4 regions of the Pseudomonas sp. UTLPPB19802 genome follow, and region 3 is predicted to be linked to each of the others. Evidence: predicted binding sites of a transcription regulator. Region 3 holds the regulator's gene; each other region holds the start of a gene.
What was found. Region 3 encodes FliA, which starts transcription of late flagellar genes. Its sites were predicted from a motif close to CTAAAGTTTNNNNNNNNNNNGCCGNTAA; they were not measured.
Positions count from the first base shown of each region.

Region 1: the regulator FliA is predicted to act here: its motif matches at 1,682-1,709, upstream of AC6I6U_RS18210 (methyl-accepting chemotaxis protein).
Region 2: the regulator FliA is predicted to act here: its motif matches at 2,637-2,664, upstream of AC6I6U_RS09575 (methyl-accepting chemotaxis protein).
Region 4: the regulator FliA is predicted to act here: its motif matches at 2,817-2,844, upstream of AC6I6U_RS04525 (methyl-accepting chemotaxis protein).

Region 1 covers NZ_AP048545.1:4,109,037-4,113,064, reverse strand. Annotated here, with positions in the region: gene AC6I6U_RS18225 (MmcQ/YjbR family DNA-binding protein) at 1-279, shown strand, start outside; gene AC6I6U_RS18220 (DUF1294 domain-containing protein) at 287-721, opposite strand; gene AC6I6U_RS18215 (undecaprenyl-diphosphate phosphatase) at 718-1,545, opposite strand; gene AC6I6U_RS18210 (methyl-accepting chemotaxis protein) at 1,836-3,470, shown strand; gene pnuC (nicotinamide riboside transporter PnuC) at 3,674-4,028, shown strand, end outside.
Region 2 covers NZ_AP048545.1:2,106,260-2,110,287, reverse strand. Annotated here, with positions in the region: gene AC6I6U_RS09585 (AraC family transcriptional regulator) at 1-259, shown strand, start outside; gene AC6I6U_RS09580 (DedA family protein) at 366-977, shown strand; gene AC6I6U_RS09575 (methyl-accepting chemotaxis protein) at 942-2,567, opposite strand; gene cyoE (heme o synthase) at 3,100-3,987, opposite strand; gene cyoD (cytochrome o ubiquinol oxidase subunit IV) at 3,998-4,028, opposite strand, start outside.
Region 3 covers NZ_AP048545.1:6,363,428-6,367,455, forward strand. Annotated here, with positions in the region: gene AC6I6U_RS27810 (chemotaxis protein CheA) at 1-188, opposite strand, end outside; gene AC6I6U_RS27815 (protein phosphatase CheZ) at 203-991, opposite strand; gene AC6I6U_RS27820 (chemotaxis response regulator CheY) at 1,014-1,385, opposite strand; gene fliA (RNA polymerase sigma factor FliA) at 1,577-2,317, opposite strand; gene fleN (flagellar synthesis regulator FleN) at 2,314-3,147, opposite strand; gene flhF (flagellar biosynthesis GTPase FlhF) at 3,269-4,028, opposite strand, start outside.
Region 4 covers NZ_AP048545.1:1,010,337-1,014,364, forward strand. Annotated here, with positions in the region: gene AC6I6U_RS04510 (putative bifunctional diguanylate cyclase/phosphodiesterase) at 1-225, shown strand, start outside; gene AC6I6U_RS04515 (NorM family multidrug efflux MATE transporter) at 289-1,689, opposite strand; gene AC6I6U_RS04520 (LysR substrate-binding domain-containing protein) at 1,849-2,769, shown strand; gene AC6I6U_RS04525 (methyl-accepting chemotaxis protein) at 2,954-4,028, shown strand, end outside.

The sequences.
Region 1 (4,028 bases), 2.3 Mb from region 3:
GGCGGTGTCCGGGTGTTTTCGGTCGCCGGGACCAAGATGTTCGCGCTGCTCAACCTGAGTGGCGACACCTTGTCATTCAAGGTCGACAAGGAGCTATTCCTCGGCCACATCGATCGCCCTGGAATCCGCCCCGCGCCTTATCTGGCCCGGGCGTTCTGGATCACCATGACGGCGCCCTACCCGCTGGGCGCCGAGGAATTGCAGGACCTGTTGCGTCGCTCCCACCAACTGGTGGTGGCCAAGCTGCCCAAGCGCAGCCAGGTCGGCCTGCTGCTATAGCGTTGCCCTATAAAAAGGACAGGTGCGCCAGGGTGGCGTCGAGGAACAACCGGTCGATCCAGAAAACCTGGTGCAGCAGCACAATCAGCCAGAACACCAGCTGGAACGACAGCTTGCGGGTCTTGTGCCGGAACGCCTGCTGGGCCAGCAACGCGCCTGGCCAGCCGCCCAGCAGTTCGACACCATGCAGGACCTTTTCCGGGATGCGCCAGGCGTCATTACGCGCCTTGCGCTTGTCGCTCCAGTAGAGAAAGAACGCCAGCAGGCTGGCGATGCCATAGCTCCACAGCGGCCAGCCGATTCCCGTGCCCAGCCACAGGCGCAACGCGCCGAAGCCAGGCAAGGCACACAGCAGCACCCACAGCACGATCTTGAGCTTGAGCTGCCGGACTCGACCGGTTGGCACCGGCCGGCCACTCTCGGCCGCGTTCGGCTTCTTCATCCCTTGGTCGACCAGTCGACCCAACCGAACTGCCAGGTAGCCAGGATCACCAGGCCGAAGACGATCCGGTACCAGGCGAACGCCGCATAGCTATGGCTGGCGATGAATTTCAGCAGGCCGCGCACGGCGATCATCGCGAACACGAAGGACGTCACGAAACCGACGGCGAACACCGGCAAGTCCGCCATCTGGAACTGATGACGGAAACCGTAGCCGGAGTACACGGCGGCGGCGACCATGGTTGGCATGGCCAGGAAGAACGAGAACTCGGTAGCGGTCTTGCGTGAAAGGCCGAACAGCAGGCCGCCGATAATGGTCGCGCCGGAACGGGAGGTGCCGGGAATCATCGCCAGGCACTGGGCGAAGCCGACCTTCAGAGCGTCCTGCCAGCGGATGTCATCCACGGTTTCGGCATGCACCGTGTGTTCACGACGCTCGGCCCAAAGGATAACCACCCCACCCACCACCAACGCCGACGCGACGGTGATCGGATTGAACAGGTAGGTGGCGATCACCTCCTTGAACAGCACCCCGAGAATCACCGCCGGCATGAAGGCCACCAGCAGGTTGACGGTGAAACGCTGGGCACTGCGCTGCTTGGGCAGGTCCCGGACGACGGTGAAGATTTTCTCGCGAAACTCCCAGACCACCGCAAGGATCGCGGCCAACTGGATGATGATGTTGAAGGCGATTGCCCGTTCACCGCCAAAACCGAGCAGATCGGCGACGATGATCTGGTGCCCGGTGCTGGAAATAGGCAGGAACTCCGTCAGGCCCTCGACAATACCCAGTATCAACGCCTGTGCGGCGGTCCAAAGATCCATCACTCCCCCTCAAGGCCCGCTCCCGCAGGTCCCTACAAAATCGAAAACCATGACTCGCCGCCTGGGCGTCCACGGGCAAGCCTGTTGCCCAGTCCGTCGGAAAACCGTGAAAAATGCCTGAAAAATCAAACATCAACTCAGGTTTACCGGGATTGGGCCGAAATCCTATCAGACATGCCTGTTTATCGCTGCCTCGATAGTAGCCATAAGGAGGCTGTGCAGCGCAGGCAAAACCTGCTGCTATAGAGTCCAAAGCGAGACAACAACAAGAAAAAAGGAACGGTGGTCTTATGAAAAGCTTGCGCAGTGTGTCGATCAGTCGGCGCTTGTGGCTCATCCTGGTCCTGGCGGTGGCGATGCTGCTGACCCAGGGATTGCTGATGCTCAAGCAGACCCATGAAAACCTCTACCAGGCCAAGGCGCTGAAGACCCGGCACGTGGTCCAGACCGCCAGCGGTATCCTCGACTACTACCATGGCCTAGAGACTGCCGGCACCCTCAGCCGCGAGGCGGCACAGAAACAGGCCCTGAGCGCGATACGCGGGTTGCGTTATGACCAGAATGACTACTTCTGGATCAACGACCTGCGCCCGTTCATGGTCATGCACCCGACCAACCCCAAGCTTGAAGGCCAGGACCTGTCCGGTATCAAGGACCCCGACGGCTACGCGCTGTTCAACGAAATGGTGGTTTTGGCCAAGGCCAAGGGCCGCGGCATGATCGACTACCGCTGGCCGAAACCGGGCGCCAGCGCCCCGGTGCAGAAGACCTCCTACGTACAGTTGTTCGAGCCATGGGGCTGGATCATCGGCTCGGGCGTCTATGTCGATGATGTACAGGCCGAGTTCTACACACAGGTGCGCAACGCCTCGCTGGTCGGCCTGGCGATTGCCGTACTGTTGAGCGTGCTGGTACTGCTGATCAGCCGCAGCATCATCAGCCCGTTGCAGGAGGCCGTGCAGGCCATGGCCAATATCGCCAGTGGCGAAAGCGATCTGACCCGTACGCTCGACACCCACGGCCAGGACGAAGTGACCCAACTGGCCCGCCACTTCAACGCCTTCAGCAACAAGTTGCGCGGCGTGGTCAGCCAACTGCAGGCGTCGGCCAGCGAACTTGGCCAGTCCTCCAGCACCCTGGGTAGCAACGCCATCGAGGCCCAGGCACGCAGCCAGCAGCAATCGCAGCAGATGGAAATGGTCGCGACGGCGATCAACCAGGTCACCTACGGCGTGCAGGATGTCGCCAAGAACGCCGAGCAGGCCGCCAGCGAAGTACGCGATGCCGAAGGCCAGGCCCGCCAGGGCCAGTTGAACATCGACAACAGCCTGCAGCAGATCGACCAGTTGTCCGGCACCATTGCCGAGGCGGTGGAAGTGATCCGTACCCTGGCGGCGGAAAGTACGCAGATCGGCAGCGTCCTCGAAGTGATCCGGGCCATCGCCGAGCAGACCAACCTGCTCGCCCTGAACGCTGCCATCGAGGCCGCGCGCGCCGGGGAGCAGGGCCGCGGCTTCGCGGTGGTGGCCGATGAGGTTCGCCTGCTGGCACAACGCACGCAGAAGTCCACGGCGGAGATCCAGGCGATGATCGAACGCCTGCAGAACCACTCGGAGGCTGCGGTGAAGGTCATCAGCGACAGCAGTCGCGCCTCGCAACTGACCATCGAGCAGGCCGGGCTGGCCGGCGAAAGCCTGACGGCCATTGGCCAGGCCCTGCGCAACCTGAATGGCCTGAATGCCTCGATCGCCAGCGCCACCCTGCAACAGGCCCATGTGGTCGAGGACATCAACCAGAACGTCACCGAGGCGGCCGGCCTGTCCCACAACACCGCCCTGGCAGCCGAGCAGTCGAGCGCCGACAGTGACCGGCTCAAGGTCCTCAGCGAGCAGCTCAGCGGCTTGCTGCGCCAGTTTCGGATCTGATCAGGACCTGTTGGAGCTGGCTCGCCAGCGAACCGCCGGAGGCGGCCACTCACTGCAATCGGCGGTACCTGCTGAATCGCTAGCGCCAGCTCCCACAAGGGAGCTGGCGTCAGCAACGAGTTCCTGCACCACCGCAAGAATCCTCCCACCCCCTCCGCACTCTGGGTACAATCCGCCCCTTCTTTTCGATCCAGAGGTGCCCCATGTCCGGGCTTGAACTGTTTGCCGCCGCGCTCGGCGCGATTTCCGTCTGGCTGACGGTCAAGCAGAACCCCTGGTGCTGGCCGATCGGCCTGGTCATGGTGCTGCTCTACACCTGGATCTTCTTCGACGTGAAGCTCTACTCGGACATGCTGTTGCAGGTGGTCTACGCCGTGCTGCAACTCTATGGGTGGTGGCAGTGGACCCGTGGCGGCGTCATTCACCAGGGCCGCCAGGTTTCCCGCCTGGGCCCACAACCGGTGCTGGCCGGGCTTGCCGTCGGCGCGCTGGGCAGCCTGCTGCTCGGCGCTGCCATGGCCACCTGGACCGATGCCGCGCAACCCTGGCTCGACGCTG
Region 2 (4,028 bases), 3.1 Mb from region 3:
CATGTCGCGCGCCAGCTTCGCCGCGCACTTCCACAGGGTGGTCGGCCAGACGCCGGCCGACTACGTGCTCAGTTGGCGGGTCAGCCTGGCCCAGAAACGCCTGCGCGAAGGCCGCCCGATAGCACTGATCGCCGATGAGGTCGGTTATGAAAGCCCGTCGGCGCTGGCACGGGCCTTCCGTCGCAAGATCGGCGAAAGCCCGCGAGAATGGCTGGGGCGCCAGTCGAACGAGCTGAAGAGCGCCACACAGGCGCTCTGAGGCGATTGCCGCGGCACTTTCACCGCGCCCGCCAATCAGACCCTACAAGGGCTCCGCCACACAGGCAGGGCCTCCCCTGGACTGCGACACGGATCGACCATCGCCCATGTTCGAACACATCGACTTCACCTACCTGCTTGCCACATACGGTTATTGGGCCATCTTCATCGGCTGCTTGCTGGAAGGCGAAACCATCCTGATTCTCGGCGGGGTGGCGGCGCATCAGCAAGTGCTGCAGCTGTGGCCGGTGATTTTCTGGGCCAGCCTGGGAGGAATGCTCGGCGACCAACTGCTGTTCTGGGCCGGCCGCTTCTTCGGTGCCCGCCTGCTGCCGCGCCTGCACCGCCAGCAGGCGACAGTCGACCGCGTGACCGGACTGATCGTGCGCTACCCACTGGTATCAGTGTTTTCCGTGCGCTTTCTCTATGGCATGCGCCTGATCGGCCCGCTGGTGATCGGCGCCAGCGGCCTGTCGCCGCTGCGCTTCAGTCTCATCAACCTGTTCGGGGCGGTGGTCTGGGCGACCCTGTTCGCTTCTGGCGGCTACTGGGCCGGCGAGTTTCTCGAACAGATGTTCGGCAACCTCAAGCCTTACCGCCTACCCATTGCGATCGGCGTGGTGCTGTTGATGGCCGCTGTCGCCCTGATCAGACATCAGCGGGCCCGGCGCAAGGCGCGCCGGTCAGACGCGGAACTGCCCGACCATCCCGCGCAGTGAGTTGGCCAACTGCGCCAGCTCGTGGCTGGAGGCGCTGGTCTGGTCGGCACCGGCCGCCGAACGCAGCGACAGGTCACGGATGTTCACCAGGTTGCGATCGACCTCGCGGGCGACCTGGGCCTGCTCCTCGGCGGCGCTGGCGATCACCAGGTTGCGTTCATGGATCTGGCTCACCGAGGCCGTGATGGTTTTCAGCGCATCGCCCGCACGCTCGGCAAGAACCAGGGTACTGGCGGCACGCCGGGAACTGGCCTGCATCGAGTCCAGCGCCTGGGTCGAGCTGCTGCGCATGCCCTGCACCATCTGTTCGATTTCCTGGGTCGATTGTTGCGTGCGGTGGGCCAGCGCACGGACCTCATCCGCCACCACCGCGAAGCCACGCCCGCTCTCGCCAGCCCGCGCGGCCTCGATGGCGGCGTTGAGGGCCAGCAGGTTGGTCTGCTCGGCAATCGCCCGGATCACATCGAGCACCTTGCCGATGTCCTGGGACTGCGCCGCCAGTGACTGCACCAGCTCGCCGGTCTGCTCAACCTCGCCAGCCAGGGCATTGATCGCCTCGGCCGTTTCGCTGACACGCTCCTGACCCAACTGGGCCGATTCGCTGGACTCGCGAGTGGCCTCCGACGTGGACACCGCATTGCGTGCCACCTCTTCCACCGCAGCAGTCATCTCGTTGACCGCAGTGGCCGCCTGCTCGATTTCGTTGTTCTGCTGCTGCAGGTCCCGGGTGCTGTTGAGGGTCACCGCATTCAGCTCATCTGCGGCGGTCGCCAGTTGCACCGACGAACCGGTGATGCCCTGCAAGGTGTTGCGCAAGGTCTGCTGCATGGTCGCCAGCGCTTCGAGCAGATGTGTCACCTCGTCATTGCCACGGGCCTCGATATCCCGGGTCAGGTCGCCACGGGCAACGTTCTGCGCAGCGTCCAGGGCCTCGCCCAGCGGCTTGACGATACTGCGGGTGAGCAGCATGGCCAACGCCACGGTAGCCAGCGCCGCCAGCACGATGAACAGGATGACGATCGTGCGCGAGTTGCTGTAGTGCGCCTCGGACTTCACGCTTTCGGCCTCGACCCGCTTGCTGAACAGGTCGGCCAGGTCATTGAGTTGCTTGCCGGAACCATCGACCACGGTCTTCATGTCCACCAGCAGCAACTTGATCAACTCGTCACGTCGTCCCTGCTCGGCCAGGGTGAAGGACTGGGCGATCCCGGAACGGTAGACGGCGAAGGTCGACTTGAACTGGTCGTATAACACCCGGGCCTCCGGCGTGGTGACCAGCTTGTCGTAGGCGACGATCTTCTCGCTCAGTTCCTTGTCGCGGGTGTCCATCTGGGAGCGGTACGTGGCAACGTTCTTCGGGTCCGGGTCCAGGGCCATGCGCAGGGAGATCGTACGGATACGCAGCATGATCTCGCGAATCTCGTCACCGCCGCGAATACTCGGCAGCCACTGGGTTTCCACCGCCACTTCACTGTCTCGGATACTCGACATCTTCTCCAGGGCAAACAGCCCGAGGAAGGCCACGAGGACCGCAATCAGGGCAAACCCGAGCGCTGCGCGAGGCGCGATATTCATTTGGCGAAGTAGCATGACGGCGGCCTTTTTCCTGGAATGATCCGAAGTGAAATAGCGTGGGCAGGGGTGCCGACGGTTGGCATGCTATCGGCAAGTTATATGACAACTTGAAGTGGCCTTCGCAAAATAAAACCCGATGCCGATCACTGCCAGACAGCCCGAAAAACCGCCATGGAATGCCAGAACTGCGACTCTGAAATCCCGCCCGCTCTAGACCGCGGTTTTCCCGGCAGGGGGACGATCGAGGTCGAGAATGGAGAGAGCAGACCAAGCGAGGCATCACTTTTCCACAGGCAACAAAAAACCCGCCGAAGCGGGTTCTTTGTTGCCCATCACGACTCCTGTCGTCGACCGTCCTGGCCTGGGTCTATCGTCCCTGACGCTGTACACATCCTTGCGCAGCAGCAGTGGGTGTAGATTAAGGGCACCGCGAATTGGCCAACAGAGGAGATCACTGTCAGGGCTTGTAAGCCTTTCGCTATCCGTAAATCCAAAAAAAAGCCCCGCACTTCATGCGAAGGCGGGGCTTTTCCGTCATGCGGGTCACTCAGTGCGCATAAGTCAGCAACAACTCGGTCGGCACTTTGAAATCCAGGGACATCATCACGCTCAGGGCGGTAATGGTGAAGATCGAGAACACGAACAGCTTGCGTGCCCAGACCGTATCATCCACAGCCTTGTAGCCGGTCCAGGCCATGTACAACCAGTACATGCCCATGGCCGCGGCCACGGCGAGGTAGCTCATGCCGGCATAGCCGCTGAAGGTCAGCATCAACGTCGCAGCGACGAAAGCCAGGATGTAGAGCAGGATGTGCTTCTTGGCGACCACGATACCGCGCTTCACGGGCAACACCGGAATCGATGCGGCCAGGTAGTCGTTGAAGCGGAAGATCGCGATGGCGTAGGAATGCGGCATCTGCCACAGGCTGAACATCACCAGCAGCGTCAATGCCGCCATGTCGAAGCTGTTGCTGACCGCAACGTAACCGATCACCGGTGGCATCGCCCCCGACAGACTGCCGATCAGCGTGCCGTGAACCGACTTGCGCTTGAAGTACAGGCTGTAGAGACCGACGTAGATGATGAAACCGATCACCGCGAACAGCGCCGCCAACGGGTTGGCGACGCGGTACAGCAAGGCCACGCCGGCAACGCCGAGCGCGGTCGCATAGACCAGGGCCAGTTTCAGGGAGATGAGCCCCTGGACCAGCACGCGGTTCTTGGTGCGCTCCATCTTCAGGTCGATGTCACGGTCGATGCAGTTGTTGAACACGCAACCGGACGCTACCACCAGCGAAGTGCCGATCATGGCCGCCAGGAAGATGGCCAGATCGACATGCCCCTTGGAGGCCAGGAAGAAACCACCCGCCACAGAAAGCACGTTACCGAAAATGATCCCCGGTTTGGTGATTTGGATAAAGTGCTTGAGCGACATCGGGTTTACCTCACTTCGCCATCATGACGGCGTGGATGGTG
Region 3 (4,028 bases):
AGCTCATTGAGCTGGAGGAAGCCGGCGCCCCCTTTTACAGTGTGAAAACCGCGAAAAATGGCATTGAGCAGATCCGCATCGTCCGGCCGGCTTTCCAGCTCGACCAGTTGTTCGGACAGTTGCTCAAGAATCTCGCCGGCCTCAACCAGGAAATCCTGAAGGATCTCTTCATCGGCGCCGAAGCTCATGTGTATGGGTGCTCCTAGAATCCAAGGCTGGAAAGCAAATCGTCGACATCGTCCTGGCCGGACACAACGTCTTCACGTTTATCGGCATGAATCTGCGGACCTTCACCCTTTGCCATTTGTTTTTGTGGATCTTTTTGCGCGAGGATGGCTTCGCGGTCATGTTCGATACCGGCAAAGCGATCCACCTGGCTGGCCATCAGCACCAGCTTGAGCAGGTTGCTCTCGACCTCGGTGACCATGTGCGTGACACGCTTGATCACCTGGCCGGTCAGATCCTGATAGTCCTGGGCCAGCAGGATGTCGTTGAGATCGCTCGAGACGGCCTGGGTCTCCTGCTCGCTGCGCGTCAGGAAACTGTCGACTCGCCGGGCCAATGCGCGAAATTCCTCGGCACCGACCTCGCGGCGCATGAAGCGCCCCCAGTCGGCGCTCAGCGCCTTGGCTTCGTCATTCAGGCCATTGACCCGCGGCGTCGCGCTCTCCACCAGGTCCATGGTGCGATTGGCCGCCGCCTCGGTCAGCCTGACCACATAGGACAGGCGCTCGGTGGCGTCGGTGATCTGCGAGACTTCCTCGGCTTGCGGCATGGTGGGATCGATCTGGAAATTGACGATCGCACTGTGCAGCTCGCGGGTCAGCTTGCCGACTTCCAGATACAGGCCGCGGTCACGGGTCTGGTTCAGCTCATGGATCATTTGCACCGCGTCGCCGAAGCGGCCTTTTTCAAGGCTTTCGACCAGTTCGCGGGCATGTTTTTTCAGGGTCGATTCAAAATCGCCCAGAGAAGATTCGTTGTGCTCCATAGCGCCCCCGTGGCGGACTTCATCAACCGATGCGTTCGAAGATCTTCTCGATCTTCTCTTTCAACGCCTGGGCCGTGAATGGTTTGACCACATAACCGTTCACACCCGCCTGGGCAGCCTCGATGATCTGCTCGCGCTTGGCTTCGGCCGTGACCATGAGGACCGGCAGATGCTTGAGCTTCTCGTCGGCACGTACGTGGCGCAGCAGATCGATGCCGGTCATGCCGGGCATGTTCCAGTCGGTGACCAGAAAGTCGATGCTGCCACTATTGAGCACCGGAATGGCGGTGGTACCGTCATCGGCCTCGACAGTGTTGGTGAACCCGAGGTCACGCAACAGGTTTTTGATGATCCGCCGCATCGTTGAAAAGTCATCAACAATGAGGATTTTCATGTTCTTGTTCAATTCGACCTCCAAGCAGTCTTAAACGCGTTTCAGCACCTGGACGCGCTGTTAAATCAATTCGGCACAACACTCGACAAGGCTTTGTACCCTACTGCATGGAAACCACAACCGGCCGAGCCACCGATGCACCGTCACACGCCGCATCGGTCTCGTTCGCAGTGTCCCCACACACTGCCCCGTCAACGCGCTCGCCACTCTCCCAAACGCCCCCGCAAACGGGCTGCGCACTGGCTATGCAACTGGCTGACTCGCGACTCGCTGACCCCCAGCACCTCACCGATTTCCTTGAGGTTCAGTTCCTCGTCATAGTACAGCGACAAGACCAGCCGCTCACGCTCCGGCAAATTGGCAATCGCGTCCGCCAGTGCGGCCTGGAAGCGTTCATCCTCCAGGTCGCGCGACGGTTCGAGATGAGCGCTCGCGCCATCCTCATGCAACCCTTCATGCTCGCCGTCCTGCAACAGGTCGTCGAAACTGAACAGTCGGCTGCCCAAGGTATCGTTCAAAATCCCGTAATAATCATCGAGACTCAATTGGAGTTCGGCTGCAACCTCATGATCTTTAGCGTCGCGACCGGTTTTCGCTTCAATTGAGCGAATTGCGTCGCTGACCATGCGGGTATTGCGGTGCACCGAGCGCGGCGCCCAGTCCCCCTTGCGCACCTCGTCGAGCATCGCGCCACGGATGCGGATACCGGCATAGGTCTCGAAACTCGCACCCTTGCCCGAATCATATTTGGTCGAGACTTCGAGCAAACCGATCATGCCGGCCTGGATCAGGTCTTCGACCTGAACACTGGCCGGCAGCCGCGCCAGCAGGTGATAAGCGATCCGCTTGACCAGGGGCGCGTAACGCTCGATCAATTCATACTGGCTGTCACGCGAGGATTTGGAATACATGCGATAGCCACTTGCAGTCATAGCACCGGTCCCGCACTCGTTTGAAGTACCAGACGTTCGACGAAGAATTCCAGATGCCCACGAGGGTTCGCGGGCAACGGCCAGGTATCGACCTTCTGCGCGATAGCCTTGAACGCCAGGGCGCATTTCGAACGTGGGAAAGCCTCGTAGACCGCACGCTGCTTTTGCACGGCCTTGCGAACGCATTCGTCATAGGGAACGGCGCCCACGTATTGTAGGGCGACGTCCAGGAAGCGATCCGTGACCTTGGTCAACTTGGCGAACAGATTGCGACCTTCCTGCGGGCTCTGGGCCATGTTGGCCAGCACCCGGAAACGACTCATGCCGTAATCGCGATTGAGCAACTTGATCAGCGCATAGGCGTCGGTGATCGAGGTCGGCTCATCGCAGACCACCAGCAACACTTCCTGGGCCGCGCGGACAAAACTGACTACCGAGTCACCAATACCCGCAGCGGTGTCGATCACCAGCACGTCGAGATTGTCGCCGATATCACTGAACGCCTGGATCAGGCCGGCGTGCTGCGCCGGATTGAGATTGACCATGCTCTGGGTCCCGGAGGCCGCCGGCACGATGCGAATCCCGCCAGGCCCTTGCAGCATCACGTCACGCAACTCGCAGCGGCCCTCGACCACATCGGCCAGGGTCCTTTTCGGGGTCAGCCCCAGCAGGACGTCGACGTTCGCCAGCCCCAGATCGGCATCCAGCAGCATGACACGCCGGCCAAGCTCAGCCAGTGCCAGGGACAAGTTCACCGACACGTTAGTCTTTCCGACGCCACCCTTGCCGCCGGTCACCGCAATCACCTGTACGGGATGCATGCTGCCCATGTTCTCTTCTTACCTTGTCTTGCTTAGACGGAAGGCCACATAACTGGCTGCGCTTTCCCGAAGGAAACTGATGCCTGGCAGACCATCGATGTAGATGCGTTGCAACGTCTTCATGGTTACCTCACCCCACTCGCTTGGAGGGGCTGTGGTAGATGTCAGCGAACATATCGGCCATGGCCTCTTCGCTGGGTTCTTCCTGCATTTGCACGCTGACCGCGCGGCTCACCAGCTGGTGGCGACGCGGCAAATGCAGATCGTCCGGAATCCTCGGGCCATCGGTCAGATAGGCCACCGGCAGTTCATGGCTGATGGCCAGGCTCAGCACCTCGCCGAGGCTCGCCGTCTCATCCAACTTGGTCAGGATGCAACCGGCCAGGCCACAGCGCTTGTAGCTGTGATAGGCGGCGGTGAGCACCTGCTTCTGGCTGGTCGTGGCCAGGACCAGATAATTCTTCGCCTTGATCCCGCGACCGGCCAGGCTTTCCAACTGCATGCGCAAGGCCGGGTCGCTGGCTTGCAGGCCGGCGGTATCAATCAGCACCACGCGCTTGCGCAGCAGCGGATCGAGCGCCTGGGCCAGGGACTGGCCAGGGTCGACGTGGGTCACCGACACGTTGAGAATCCGCCCCAGGGTCTTGAGTTGCTCCTGGGCGCCGATACGGAAGCTGTCCATGCTGACCAGCGCAATGTTCTGTGCGCCGTACTTGAGTACGTAGCGCGCCGCCAGCTTGGCCAGCGTGGTGGTCTTGCCCATGCCGGCGGGGCCGACCATGGCGATCACGCCCCCCTCTTCGAGCGGTTCGATCTCCGGCGTGACGATCATCCGCGCCAGGTGCGCCAGCAGCATGCGCCAGGCCTGGCGCGGCTCCTGGATCTCGGTG
Region 4 (4,028 bases), 2.0 Mb from region 3:
GAGGAGAATCGCAAGCTGGTCCACGCCATGATCAACCTGGCCCATAACCTCAACCTGGAAGTGGTGGCCGAGGGGGTCGAGACGCCGGAGCAACTGGCCTTGCTGCATGGTTTTGGCTGCGACCAGGTGCAAGGCTACCTGATCAGCAAGCCGCTGCCGCTGGAGGAGCTGGCCCGGTACCTGGTGACCAGCGCCGGCCAGCCTGAGGTTCAGGCCGTCTGCTGATGTGGAGTGGTGAACACAGGGTTTGTGTTCACCACCATCGGCATCTCCCACAAAATCCCCCCCTTACGGAGCTGGGTTCATGGCTGCCTGAACCGATGCCCTCTCTTGTTTTTTCCCCAGCATCCGCTTCATCCGCCATTCGAACGCCAGGGTCAGCCCGGTGGCTGCACAGGCCAGTCCCAACGCCAGTCCCCACCACACGCCGGTTGGTCCCCAGCCAAGATTGAACGCCAGCAGCCAGGCCGACGGTGCACCAATCAGCCAGTAGCAGCCCAATCCGACCAGGAAGGTGGTCTTGGCATCCTTGAGCCCACGAATCGCGCCCATGGCGATGGTCTGGGTGCCATCGAACAGCTCGAACCATGCAGCCACCGCCAGCAGGCTGACCGCCAGTTCGATGACCGGGTGGAACGCCGGGTCGTTGTGATCCAGGAACAGCCCGATCAACTGGTTCGGCGCCAACCAGAACAGCATGGCGAAGGCCAGCATGGTCGCCGCGCCAAAGGCGATACCGACCCGTCCGGCCCGCCGCGCATCCAGCAGTTGCCCAGCACCGTAGTGCTGGCCGATCCGCAGGGTGATGGCGTAGGAGATCCCCGCCGGAATCATGAACGCCACCGAAACGATCTGCAGGGCGATCTGGTGTGCCGCCAATTGCGTGCTGCCCATGGTGCCCATGCACAAGGCGGCGAAGGCGAACAGCCCGACTTCCACCGCATAGGTGCCACCAATCGGCAGGCCCAGCCGCCACAGTTCGCGCAGGTACTGCCAGTTCGGCCGCGACAGCCCCCGCAGCAGCGGATAGCCGCGATACGCTACATGCCGACGGATATGCCAGGCCAGGGCCAGCGCCATGCAGTTGGCGACGATGGCCGTGACCAGGCCGATCCCCGTCAGGCCCAGGTGCGGCAGGCCGAACATGCCGGTGATCAGTGCATAGTTGAGCAGGAAGTTGGCCACGGTCCCGCACAGGCTGATCACCATTACCGGCGTGGCCCGCCCCAGCGCACTGGTGAAACCGCGCAGGGCCATGAAGCTCAGGTAGCCGGGCAGGGCGAACGGCAGCAGCAGCAGGAACTGGCCGGCGGCCTGCACGTTATTGGGTGTCTGGCCGAACAGCAGCAGGAGTGGCTTGAGGTTCCACAACAGCAGCCCGGCAACCAGCGCCATGGCCCAGGCCAGCCACAGCCCGGCCTGGGCCAGGCGAGCAACGCCCTCGACATCGCCGGCACCGTGACGAATCGCCACCAGGGTACCGACCGCAGCGATCACCCCGAGGCAGAAGATCGACACGAACGAATAGCTCGCCGCGCCCAGGCCACCGCCGGCCAAGGCCTCGGGGCTGAGCCGGGCCATCATCAGGGTGTCGGTCAGCACCATGAGCATGTGTGCCAACTGCGAGGCAATCAACGGCCCTGACAGCCGCAGGATGGCCCACAGTTCGGTACGTGCTGGATGCTGCATGATCATCGGACTCACAGAGTGACAGGAGGGTTGAAGGATTGATTCTCGGCGCTTGCAAGGGTTTGCACAAAGGGATAAAAACGATTGCTCGCATGATAAATACTCATGCATGGCAGTTCTGCCAGCTGGCTGCTCCCTCCCGCCCTCGATAGGTCATGAATGTCTCGTCGCCTGCCCCCACTCTATGCCTTGCGCGCTTTCGAAGCGGCGGCGCGCTACAGCTCGTTTACCCGGGCGGCGCAAGAGCTGTCGATCACCCAGAGCGCGGTCAGCCGGCACATCCGCACCCTGGAGGAGCACTTTGCCTGCCGGTTGTTCCAGCGCAACGGCCGCAACCTGCAACTGACGGAAGCCGCGCGGCTGCTGTTGCCGGGCATCCGTGAAGGCTTCGGTGCGCTGGAGCGGGCCTGCGACACCCTGCGTGGCGAAGATGACATCCTGCGCATGAAGGCGCCGTCGACCCTGACCATGCGCTGGCTGCTGGCCCGTATCAGCCGCTTCCGGCACCTGCAGAAGGGCAACGAGGTGCAACTGACCAGCGCCTGGATGGATGTCGATAATGTCGACTTCAACCAGGAACCGTTCGACTGCGCGGTGCTGCTCGGCAACGGCCATTTCCCGCCGGATTGGGAGTCCAGCTACCTGTTCTCCGAATGGCTGATTCCGGTCGGGGCGCCGACCCTGCTCAACGACCAGCCCTGGGATATCGAGCGACTGGCCGCCACCGAGTTGCTGCACCCGACACCGGACCGCCGCGACTGGCGCAACTGGCTGGAACGCATGGGCCTGTCCGAGCGCATCTCACTGAAGGGCGGTCAGGTGTTCGACACCCTCGAACTGGGGATGATTGCCGCGGCCCGCGGTTATGGCGTGTCCATGGGGGATCTCTTGATGGTCGCCGAAGACGTCGCCCAGGGACGCCTGAGCCTACCCTGGCCAACCGCCGTGGCCAGTGGCGAAAACTATTACATGGTGTGGCCGAAAACCCGCCCCGGCGGCGAGCGCCTGCGCCGCCTGAGCGACTTTCTGCAAGGCGAAGTCGCGGCCATGGAACTGCCCCAGGTCGAACGCCTGGGCTGAGCGCACAACCCTCCGGTCAGATTTCTGGCAAATATCCCTCCGATTTGCTCAAGTATCTGTAGGAGCAGCCGACTGTAGCGACATGGAACCTTCGTTCAGAAAGGCCTCTCACGACTCAATTCAAAAAAGAACCGGGTAGCGCCATGGGATAGGGATGATCCGGCTGCTTGGTCAGGAGCATTTCATGCCTCAATCCCGTGCCCGAATCGCCACGCAACTCGGCCTCGCGCTCTCCGTCATCCTCGCGGTGGTCATCAGTGGCAGTACCGTATTCGCCCTGCGCTCACTGGATTCGGCCAACCTCGATACCCGTGAAGAACACCTGGCCAGTGAGGCGCGACTGCTGGCCGACCAGTTGAATACCTTCCACAGCACCCTGCGCGAGAGTACCCAGCGCCTCAGCGGGCTGTTCGAGAAGCGCTTCAGCAACGGCCTGAGCGTGCGTGCGGATGCACCGGTCAGCGTGGCCGGGACCCAGGCGCCGGGACTGTATCTGCGCGACAACCTGCTCAACAACGACTTCAGTGAAGTCGACGAATTCAAGCAGATGACCGCCGGTGTCGCGACACTGTTCGTGCGTAGCGGCGACGATTTCATCCGCGTCAGCACCTCCCTGACCAAGCAGGACGGCAGCCGTGCCATCGGCACCCTGCTCGACCACCAGCATCCGGCCTACGCCAAGCTGATGGCGGGCCAGAGCTATGTCGGCCGCGCCTTGCTCTTCGACCGCTACTACATGACCCAGTACACCCCGGTGCGTGACAGCAGCGGCAAGGTGTTCGCGGTGCTGTTCGTCGGTTTCGACTACACCGACGCGCAGAAGGCGCAGTTCGACAACCTCAAGCGCTTCCGCATCGGCACCACCGGTTCGCTGGCGCTGCTCGACGAACAGAAACGCTGGCTGGTGCCGCCGGCTGGCGTGAAGGATGTCGAGCAGGCGATCCCGACCATTGTCGACCTGGCCAAGCAGCCAGGGCAGGGTCGTTTCTGGAGCGACAAGAGCGACGAGATCTACAGCGTCGCGGTGCCTTTCGCGGATGGCCCGTGGTCGGTGGTGGCGAGCATGCCCAAGGCCGAGATCAGCGAAGTGACCTGGAGCGTCGGCATTCGCCTGGTGCTGGGCAGTTTGCTGGCGATGCTGCTGGCGGTGGGTGCGGCGGTCTGGCTGTTGCGCAGCAAGCTGCGTCCTCTGGGTGACCTGGTGCGTCAGGCCCAGGCCCTTGGGGCGGGCGATCTGAGCGTACGCCTCAACGTGTCGA